DNA from 3 places in the Streptomyces sp. NPDC056296 genome. Region 2 is predicted to be linked to each of the others. Evidence: riboswitches for the same ligand, from Rfam matches in the RefSeq annotation. Region 2 holds a riboswitch; each other region holds the start of a gene.
The links. A riboswitch is a leader RNA that binds a small molecule or an ion and turns the genes downstream of it on or off. The one in region 2 is predicted to bind thiamine pyrophosphate.
Positions count from the first base shown of each region.

Region 1: linked by a shared signal. The riboswitch ahead of thiC (phosphomethylpyrimidine synthase ThiC) and the one ahead of ACFCZF_RS35735 (thiamine ABC transporter substrate binding subunit) in region 2 are both predicted to bind thiamine pyrophosphate.
Region 3: linked by a shared signal. The riboswitch ahead of thiO (glycine oxidase ThiO) and the one ahead of ACFCZF_RS35735 (thiamine ABC transporter substrate binding subunit) in region 2 are both predicted to bind thiamine pyrophosphate.

Region 1 covers NZ_JBHJRX010000038.1:86,374-89,640, forward strand. The annotation lists gene ACFCZF_RS26355 (SsgA family sporulation/cell division regulator) at 1-32, shown strand, start outside; gene ACFCZF_RS26360 (YibE/F family protein) at 104-1,675, opposite strand; TPP riboswitch at 1,747-1,936, shown strand; gene thiC (phosphomethylpyrimidine synthase ThiC) at 1,929-3,267, shown strand, end outside.
Region 2 covers NZ_JBHJRX010000071.1:11,677-14,943, reverse strand. The annotation lists gene rlmN (23S rRNA (adenine(2503)-C(2))-methyltransferase RlmN) at 133-1,239, shown strand; TPP riboswitch at 1,302-1,407, shown strand; gene ACFCZF_RS35735 (thiamine ABC transporter substrate binding subunit) at 1,487-2,569, shown strand; gene ACFCZF_RS35730 (ABC transporter permease) at 2,545-3,267, shown strand, end outside.
Region 3 covers NZ_JBHJRX010000041.1:18,108-21,374, forward strand. The annotation lists gene ACFCZF_RS27310 (NAD(P)/FAD-dependent oxidoreductase) at 1-1,115, opposite strand, end outside; gene ACFCZF_RS27315 (hypothetical protein) at 1,147-1,497, opposite strand; TPP riboswitch at 1,550-1,661, shown strand; gene thiO (glycine oxidase ThiO) at 1,725-2,918, shown strand; gene thiS (sulfur carrier protein ThiS) at 2,915-3,115, shown strand; gene ACFCZF_RS27330 (thiazole synthase) at 3,118-3,267, shown strand, end outside.

The DNA.
Region 1 (3,267 bases), on a different contig from region 2:
GCATCCTGGCGGAAGAACAGAGCGCGGGCTGAACCGTTACGGCAGTTCTACGACGGTGGCGTAACGCTTCGCCGCGATCGGCTGCCGACGGGTCGCCGATGGGTCAGCGCTTGCGCCGACGGCCCCGCCCGCGTACGGGAGCCGAACCGGCACCCGACGTCGCACCGGCACCCGACGGCGCACCGGCACCCGACGTCGCACCGGCGGCCTGCGCCGCCGGTGGGCCGGCCGATCGGTCGGCCGATACGACGAGGGCCGCGAGGGCCGTGGTGACCGGAACGGATGCCACCAGGCCGATCGAGCCGACCAGCGTGCGCACGATCTCCTCCGCCACCAACTCGCTGTTGGCGACCGTCCCCACTCCGCTCTGCGCGATCGAGAACAGCAGCAGCAGGGGCAGCGCGGCGCCCGCGTAGGCGAGGACGAGCGTGTTGACGACCGAGGCGATGTGGTCGCGGCCGATCCGGATGCCCGCCCGGTACAGCCCCCGCCAGCCCATCGCCGGGTTGGCCTCGTGCAGTTCCCAGACCGCCGACGTCTGGGTGACCGTCACGTCGTCGAGCACACCGAGCGAACCGATGATGACTCCGGCGAGCAGCAGGCCGCTCATGTCGATCGTCGGATACAGGCCGTGGATGAGGCCGGTGTTGTCGTCCGTGTTGCCGGTGAGCGCGGCCCAGCCGATGAACAGCGATCCGAGCACACCGATCAGCAACAGCGAGATCAGGGTGCCGAGCACCGCGACGGACGTACGGGCCGACAGGCCGTGGCACAGATAGAGCGCGATCAGCATGATGGCGCTGGCCCCGACCACCGCCACGGCCAGCGGGTTCGACCCTTGCAGGATCGCGGGCAGGATGAAGAAGTTCAGCAGCAGGAAGCTGATGGCCAGCGAGACCAGGGCCATGAGACCCCGCAGCCGTCCGACGACCACGACGGCGAGCGCGAAGATGCCGGCGAGCAGAGCCAGCGGCAGTCCGCGGTTGATGTCGGTCACCGAGTACTGCAGGTCCTTCGGTGCGGAGGGCTCGTAGGCGACCACCACCTTCTGGCCCTCGTGCAGCTGCCGTGACTGGTCCGGCTGCACGATCTCGGTGAACGTGAGGCCCTTGTCCTTGCCGGTGTCGACGCGGATCGTCGCCCGCTTGCACTCGCCCTGCGCCTGCTGCACCGCGGAGGAGCCCTCGGCGGTGGAGGTGTCGCCGGTCGGTGGGACGCCCGAGGCGTTGACGGACTGACAGCTCAGCTCGACCACCTTGGTGACGGTGGCATCCTGCGTCTGCCGGTCGAAGCCGACCCCGGTGCGTTCGTGCGGCGGCGCACCGCCCGGCCACAGCAACGCGAGCCCGACCAGCACCGCCGCGGCGAACGGGATGAGGACCGCGGTGATGACCTTCCGCAGGTGCCGGGAGACGGGCGCCGCCGGGCCGTGACTGTGGGAGTGCCCGTGCCCACCGTGCCCACCGGGACCGCCGTGCCCACCGGGACCGCCCTGGCCGTCACCCGCACCGTGGCTGTCACCTACACCGTGGCCGCCGCCCCCGTCATGTCTGCCGCCGCCCGCGCCGTGAGCGCCGGAAGGATCGGGGCCGGCTCCGCGGCCGGTGCCTTCCTCGGTGCCCGGTCCGCGGCGGGGCTCGTGCGGCGGAAACGGGGGATGCTGCGGTGTGGTCACCGACCGATCATCGCAAGAACGAGGGGGGCCCTCTGTTCACCGCGCCCGAATTGACGCTAGCGTGGGGGCACCTTTGTACACGCGGGAGCTCGGAGCACCGGGCTGAGAGGGCGCTGACCTCCGTCCCAGCGATGTTTCACGGGAAACGTCACCGAATCCGAGTGATGTATCCCACGAAGCGTCGACAGACGGAAGCCGCTGCGTCGACCGCCGAACCTGTTACCGGGTAATGCCGGCGTAGGGAGTAGGTCTCATGACCATCAAGGACGCACGCACGCCTGCCTCCACGCAGAACTCCGCCCAGGAGGAGACCACGGAGGCCGGGAAGTCCATCGGCTGGCACAAGGCGTACGTCGAGGGCTCGCGCCCCGACCTGCGCGTGCCGGTTCGTCAGGTGCACCTCACCAACGGGCAGTCGGTCACGCTGTACGACACTTCGGGCCCGTACACCGATCCGCTCGTCGACACGGATGTCCGCAGGGGACTGTCGCCGCTGCGGGAGAACTGGATCATCGCCCGAGGCGACACCAAGGAGTACGCCGGCCGTCCCGTCCGTCCCGAGGACGACGGAATCAAGCACACCTCTCCGCGCGGCGGACTGCGCAACCTCGACGCCGTCTTTCCCGGACGGCCGCGCCAGCCGCGCCGGGGGAGGGACGGCAACGCGGTGACGCAGCTCGCGTACGCACGCCGGGGCGAGATCACGCCGGAGATGGAGTACGTGGCCGTCCGGGAGAACGTCTCGCCGGAAGTGGTCCGGGAGGAGATCGCGGCCGGCCGTGCCGTGCTGCCCGCCAACGTCAACCACCCGGAGATCGAGCCGATGATCATCGGCAAGCGGTTCCTGGTGAAGGTCAACGCCAACATCGGCAACTCGGCGGTGACGTCCTCCATCGAGGAGGAGGTCGACAAGATGACCTGGGCGACCCGGTGGGGTGCCGACACGGTCATGGACCTGTCCACCGGCCGCAACATCCACACCACCCGCGAGTGGGTGCTGCGCAACTCCCCCGTCCCCATCGGCACCGTGCCGCTCTACCAGGCCCTGGAGAAGGTCGACGGCCGCGCCGAGGAGCTGACCTGGGAGGTCTACAAGGACACCGTCATCGAGCAGGCCGAGCAGGGCGTGGACTACATGACGGTCCACGCGGGCGTGCGCCTGGCGTACGTACCGCTGACCGCGAACCGCAAGACGGGCATCGTCTCGCGCGGCGGCTCGATCATGGCGGCGTGGTGTCTGGCGCACCACAGGGAGTCGTTCCTGTACGAGCACTTCGAGGAGCTCTGCGAGATCCTCGCCGCCTACGACGTCACGTACTCGCTCGGCGACGGCCTGCGGCCGGGCTCGATCGCGGACGCCAACGACGAGGCGCAGTTCGCGGAGTTGCGCACACTCGGGGAACTCAACTCGATCGCGAAGCGTTTCAACGTACAGACCATGATCGAGGGCCCGGGCCATGTCCCGATGCACAAGATCAAGGAGAACATCGACCTTCAGCAGGAGATCTGCGATGAAGCTCCGTTCTATACGCTCGGGCCGCTGACGACGGACGTCGCACCGGCGTACGACCACATCACCTCCGGCATCGGTG
Region 2 (3,267 bases):
GCCTAAAAGCTCAAGTTTGCTTCAGGTCAAGCGTCGATGTGGCGCTACCGACGCCCACCGACCGCCGCCAACGGCCTCCCCGCACATCGACGGCCCGGGCCACCCAAATCGATCTGCGACACTGGTACAGCCATGCCTAAGCCCGGAGAACTCACATTCGTCGCCCCCCGCGCAGCCAAGAAGCCGCCGCGGCACCTCGCCGACCTCACGCCCGCCGAGCGCAAGGAGGCCGTCGCCGCGATCGGCGAGAAGCCGTTCCGTGCGAAGCAGCTCTCGCAGCACTACTTCGCGCGGTACGCGCACGACCCCGAGCAGTGGACCGACATCCCCGCCGGTTCCCGCCAGGGGCTTCGGGAGGCGCTGCTGCCCGAGCTGATGTCGGTCGTGCGGCACCTGTCGACCGACCAGGGCACCACCCGTAAGACGCTGTGGAAGCTGTTCGACGGGACGCTCGTCGAGTCCGTCCTCATGCGCTACCCGGACCGGGTGACCATGTGCATCAGCTCCCAGGCGGGCTGCGGCATGAACTGCCCGTTCTGTGCCACGGGGCAGGCGGGCCTGGACCGGAATCTGTCCACCGCCGAGATCGTGCACCAGATCGTGGACGGGATGCGCGCCCTGCGGGACGGTGAGGTCCCCGGAGGTCCGGCCCGGCTGAGCAACATCGTGTTCATGGGCATGGGCGAGCCCCTCGCCAACTACAACCGCGTCGTCGGTTCCATCCGACGCCTCACCGACCCCGAGCCCGACGGACTGGGCCTTTCCCAGCGCGGCATCACGGTCTCCACGGTCGGCCTCGTCCCGGCGATCCACCGCTTCGCCGACGAGGGCTTCAAGTGCCGCCTCGCCATCTCGCTGCACGCCCCCGACGACGAGCTGCGCGACACCCTCGTCCCCGTCAACACGCGCTGGAAGGTGCGTGAGGTGCTGGACGCCGGGTTCGAGTACGCGGAGCGGTCGGGCCGGCGGCTGTCGATCGAGTACGCGCTGATCCGGGACATCAACGACCAGGCGTGGCGCGGCGACCGGCTCGGTCGGCTGCTCAAGGGCAGGCCGGTGCACGTCAACCTCATCCCGCTCAACCCCACGCCCGGCTCGAAGTGGACCGCGTCGCGGCCCGAGGACGAGAAGGCGTTCGTGGAGGCGATCGCGGCGCATGGTGTGCCGGCGACGATCCGGGACACCCGTGGGCAGGAGATCGACGGGGCGTGTGGTCAGCTCGCCGCGAGCGAGCGGTAACCTGACCGACGTCAGCACATCGTCGTACGACAGCTGCATACGTCATACGTAACTACATCTTCATATTCCGACAGGGGAGCGCCACAGCGCTGAGAGTGCGGCACCGGCCGCAGACCCTCCGAACCTGGCCCAGGTCATTCTGGGTAGGGAGATCGGTCACCACTCGAGCTGTTGCGCCCTGCCCGGGACCCTCGCCAGGGGTTCCGGGCGGGGCCGCGTCTTCTCCTGGTCACCCAGGAGGAATTCAGTGAGCATCACCAAGAAGGCCGGCGTCATGGCCGTAGCGCTCGGCATGGTCGGCGGCCTGGCCGCCTGCGGATCGTCGTCCGACGGCCAGGGCTCCGGCGACGCCAAGACCGTGACCCTCGTCAGCCACAACTCGTGGGCCGCGTCGAAGGACGTCATCGCCGCGTTCGAGAAGAAGTCCGGCTACAAGGTCCGGGTGCTGGAGGACGGCGACGCCGGGCAGGCCGTCAACAAGGCCATCCTCACCAAGGACAACCCCCAGGGCGACGTCTTCTTCGGCGTCGACAACACGCTGCTGTCCCGCGCCCTCGACAACGGGCTGTTCCAGCCGTACGAGGCGAAGGGCTCCGACCTGGTCCTCCCCGAGTACCGGGCCGACCAGGACAAGCACCGGGTCACTCCCGTCACCACCGGCGACGTCTGCGTCAACTACGACAAGGCGTACTTCAGCAAGCACAAGCTGACCCCGCCGGACTCCTTCGACGACCTGGTCAAGCCCGAGTACAAGGACCTGCTCGTCACCGAGAACGCGGGCAGCTCCTCGCCCGGCCTCGGCTTCCTGCTCGGCACGGCCGCCGAGTACGGCGACCAGGGCTGGCAGGACTACTGGAAGAAGCTGAAGGCGAACGGCGTGAAGGTCGTCGACAGCTGGGAGCAGGCGTACAACGAGGAGTTCTCCGGCTCGGCCGGCGGCAAGAAGGCCAAGGGCGACCGCCCGCTCGTCGTCTCCTACGCCTCCTCCCCGCCCGCCGAGGTCATCTACGCCGACCCGCAACCGACCACCGCGCCGACGGGCGTCGCCACCGGCACCTGCTTCCGTCAGGTCGAGTACGCGGGTCTGCTGAGCAACGCCGGGAACCCCGAGGGCGGCAAGGCGCTCCTCGACTTCCTGCTCAGTAAGCAGTTCCAGGACGACATGCCGCTGAACATGTTCGTCTACCCGGTGCGGGAGGGCGCGGAGATCCCCGAGGTGTTCCGGAAGTTCGGGCCGCAGGCCGAGGACCCGCGGACCATGGACCCGGCGAAGATCGCCGACAATCGCGACCAGTGGGTCAAGTCGTGGACCTCACTCGTACTGAAGTAGGCAAGGCCGGGACTCGGCGCGGGAGCGCGGCGCGGCTGGCCCTGATGGCCGTGCCCGTCGCGTTCTTCGCGGTGTTCTTCGCCTACCCGGTCGCCGCGATCGTCGCGCGCGGACTGGAGATCGACGGTTCCTGGCAGTTCGGACGCATCGGGGACGTGCTCGCCCAGTCCGACGTACAGCACGTGCTGTGGTTCACCACCTGGCAGGCGCTGGCCTCCACCGCGCTCACCCTGCTCGTCGCGCTGCCCGGCGCGTACGTCTTCGCCCGGTTCGACTTTCCCGGCAAGCAGGTGCTGCGGGCGGTGGTGACCGTGCCGTTCGTGCTGCCGACGGTCGTCGTCGGTACGGCGTTCCTGGCGCTGGTGGGGCGCGGCGGGCTGCTGGACGAGCTGTGGGGCGTACGGCTGGACACCACCGTGTGGGCGATCCTGCTCGCGCACGTCTTCTTCAACTACGCCGTCGTCGTACGCACCGTCGGCGGCCTCTGGTCGCAGCTCGACCCGCGGCAGGAGGAGGCCGCGCGGATGCTCGGCGCCTCGCGGCTGACAGCCTGGCGGCAGGTGACGCTGCCGGCGCTCGGGCCCGCCGTGGCCGCCGCCGCGCTGATGGTCTTCCTGTTCACCTTCACCTCCTTCGGTGTCGTCCAGATCCTCGGCGGACCCGCCTTCTCCACCCTGGAGGTGGAGATCTACCGCCAG
Region 3 (3,267 bases), on a different contig from region 2:
TCGCCGCGCCACAGGGCGGTGTCGGCGGCCGTGTGATGACCGGCGTACTGGACGAAGCGGCCGAACTGCTCGGACCAGAAGTACGGCACCGGGTCGTAGGCCACCGGGGCCTCGCCGGTGGCGTTGCCGATGATGTTGGCGGCGACCGTGCGCGGGCCCTGGAGGGCGTTGTCCCAGTGGTGCACCAGCAGCCGTTCGCCGTAGCGGCCGGAGGGGAAGGACGCGCAGTCGCCGACCGCGTAGACGTCCGGGACGGAGGTGCGCAGGCGGTCGTCGGCCAGGATGTCGCCGTGCGCGCCGAGGTCGATCCCGGAGCCGGCGAGCCAGGTGGTGGCGGGCCGGGCGCCGATGCCGACGACGACCGCGCCGGCGGGCAGCCGCGAGCCGTCGTCGAGCACGACGACGTGGCCGGGCTCGCCGGGCTCGCCGGACTCCCCGGGACCGCCCGTCTCGACGCGATCCACGCGCGCGTGGGTGCGCAGTACGGCGCCCGAGTCGGCGTACCAGTCGGTCATCGGCGCGGCGACCTCGGCGGGCAGCGCGCCGGCCAGGGGCCGGTCGGCGGCCTCCACGACGGTCACGGCGCAGCCCGCCTCGCGCGCGGCGGTGGCGAACTCGGCGCCGATCCAGCCCGCGCCGACGACCACGATGTCGTGCTGCCGGGCGAGCACCGGCCGCAGCCGTTCGGCGTCGTCCAGGGTGCGCAGCAGGTGCACGCCGGGCACCCCCTCCGTGCCGGGCAGCCGGATCGGTTCGGCGCCGGTCGCGAGGACGAGGACGTCGTACGGCACGGGTCCGGCGGAGGTGTCCAGGACGTGTGCGTCGGGGCGGACGCCCAGGGCCTCGCAGCCGAGCCGCAGGGTGATGCCGAGTGCCTCGAAGTCGACGTCGAAGGCCGAGCCCTCGGCCGTGCCGAGCAGGATCGCCTTGGACAGCGGGGGACGGTCGTACGGCTGGTGCGGCTCCGCGCCGATCAGGGTCACGGTGCCGGTGAAGCCCTGTTCCCGCAGCGCGACGGCGGTCTGCACCCCAGCCATCCCCGCGCCCACCACGACCACGCGGCGCTCCGCGTCCGCTCCCCGTTCCCGGGTCTGCTCCTGCGTCTGCTCGCTCACCTGATCACCTTAGACACCGACGTTGTGTCAGTCAGTGCTCGTGCGCGGTGACCTGCTCCACAACGCTCGTCCCGCTGCCCCGCTGCGACTCCCACTCCCAGGTCTCGTCCAGGCGCACCCGCCCGTCCGGCAGCTCGGCGACGGTCGACACGCAGTGCCCCGACGACGTACTTCCGTCGGTCTTGAGCTGCACGTACCGGAAGTCGAGGCGGTCGCCCTCTCTGGTGCCCACCAGACGGCCGCGGACGACGTCACCGCCCGCGTACTCGGCCCATACGGCGCCGTCCTGCTCGTGGTAGGTGAACCGGGTCCGCGTACCCACCTGGCCGGGCGCCTGGTCGGCGACGGGGGCGAGAACGAGACCGTCGAGTGAACGCGCCACGGGCGGAGGCTCCCTTACAAGTGCGATGCGCTGCGGGCTAGGGTGGCCAACGTAAAGCACTCGCGGGAGCCCGGACGCACCGGGCTGAGAGGGAGGCTGGCGGCCTCCGACCGTACGAACCTGATCCGGGTCATGCCGGCGAAGGGAGGGGCTGGACGCCCATGTCGTCACCGCCGACTTCTGCTTCCGTGTCCAGATCTGCCGCGACGAACGCGACCGCCGCGGCGATCGCGACAGCCGCGCCGTCGCGTACGCCGGACGTCCTCGTCGTCGGGGGCGGGATCATCGGCCTGGTCACCGCCTGGCGGTCCGCGCAGCGCGGGCTCGCCACGGCCCTCGTCGACCCCGAGCCGGGCGGCGGGGCCGCCCAGGTGGCCGCCGGGATGCTGGCCGCCGTCACGGAGCTGCACTACGGCGAGCAGACGCTGCTCGCGCTGAACCTCGCCTCGGCCCGCCGCTACCCGGAGTTCGCGGCCGAGCTGGCCGACCTCACGGGGCACGACCTCGGTTACCGCCGGTGCGGCACACTCGCCGTCGCGCTGGACGCCGACGACCGGGCCCATCTGCGGGAACTGCACGCGCTTCAGCAGCGGTCGGGCCTGGAGTCCGAGTGGCTGTCGGGGCGCGAGTGCCGACGCCTGGAGCCGATGCTCGCGCCGGGTGTGCGCGGAGGGCTCCGGGTGGACGGCGACCATCAGATCGACCCTCGGCGCCTCGCCGCCGCGCTCGTGGCCGCCTGCGCACGCGCGGGCGTCGTCTTCCACCGGGCGTGGGCCGACCGGCTCACCGTCGTGCGCGGCGGCGAGCGGGCCACGGGTGTCGTCACGGCCGACGGCACCGCGCTGGAGGCCGGGCAGGTGGTGCTGGCCGGGGGCAGCCTGAGCGGACGGCTCACGGGCGTCCCGGACGAGGTCCTGCCGCCGGTGCGGCCCGTGAAGGGGCAGGTGCTGCGGCTGACGATGCCGCGGACGCACGGACCGCTGCTGAACCGGACGGTGCGTGCCGTGGTGCGCGGCAACCCCCTCTACCTGGTGCCCCGGGAGAACGGCGAGCTGGTCGTCGGCGCCACCAGCGAGGAGCTGGGCTGGGACACGACGGTGACCGCGGGCGGCGTCTACGAGCTGCTGCGCGACGCCCACGAGCTGGTCCCCGGCATCACCGAGCTGCCCCTGCGGGAGACCCGCGCGGGTCTGCGCCCCGGCTCCCCGGACAACGCCCCGCTGCTCGGTCCGACCGGGCTGGAGGGCCTGCAGCTGGCCACCGGGCACTTCCGCAACGGCGTCCTGCTCACCCCGGTCACCGGCGACGCCATGGCGCACGCCCTGACCACCGGGGAGCTGCCGGCCGAGGCCCGCCCCTTCACCCCCCGGCGCTTCGGCGCCGCCCCCGCACTACCGGAACTCTCGGAGCAGCCCGCATGAACATCTCCGTCAACGGCGAGCCGCGCCAGGTGGCTCCGGGCACGGCCCTGGACGCCCTGGTGGGCACGCTCACCGCGGCGCCGTCCGGTGTGGCCGCCGCCCTGAACGAAACCGTCGTCCCGCGCGCGCGGTGGTCCGCCACCGCGCTGGCCGACGGCGACCGCGTCGAAGTCCTCACCGCCGTCCAAGGAGGCTGACCATGGCCGACGATCCCTTTGTCCTCGGCGGTACGTCCTACGGGTCCCGCCTGATCATGGGCACCGGCGGGGCGCCCAGCCTCGACGTGCTGGAGCGCGCGCTCGTGTCCTCCGGGACCGAGCTGACGACCGTCGCGATGCGGCGCGTGAAC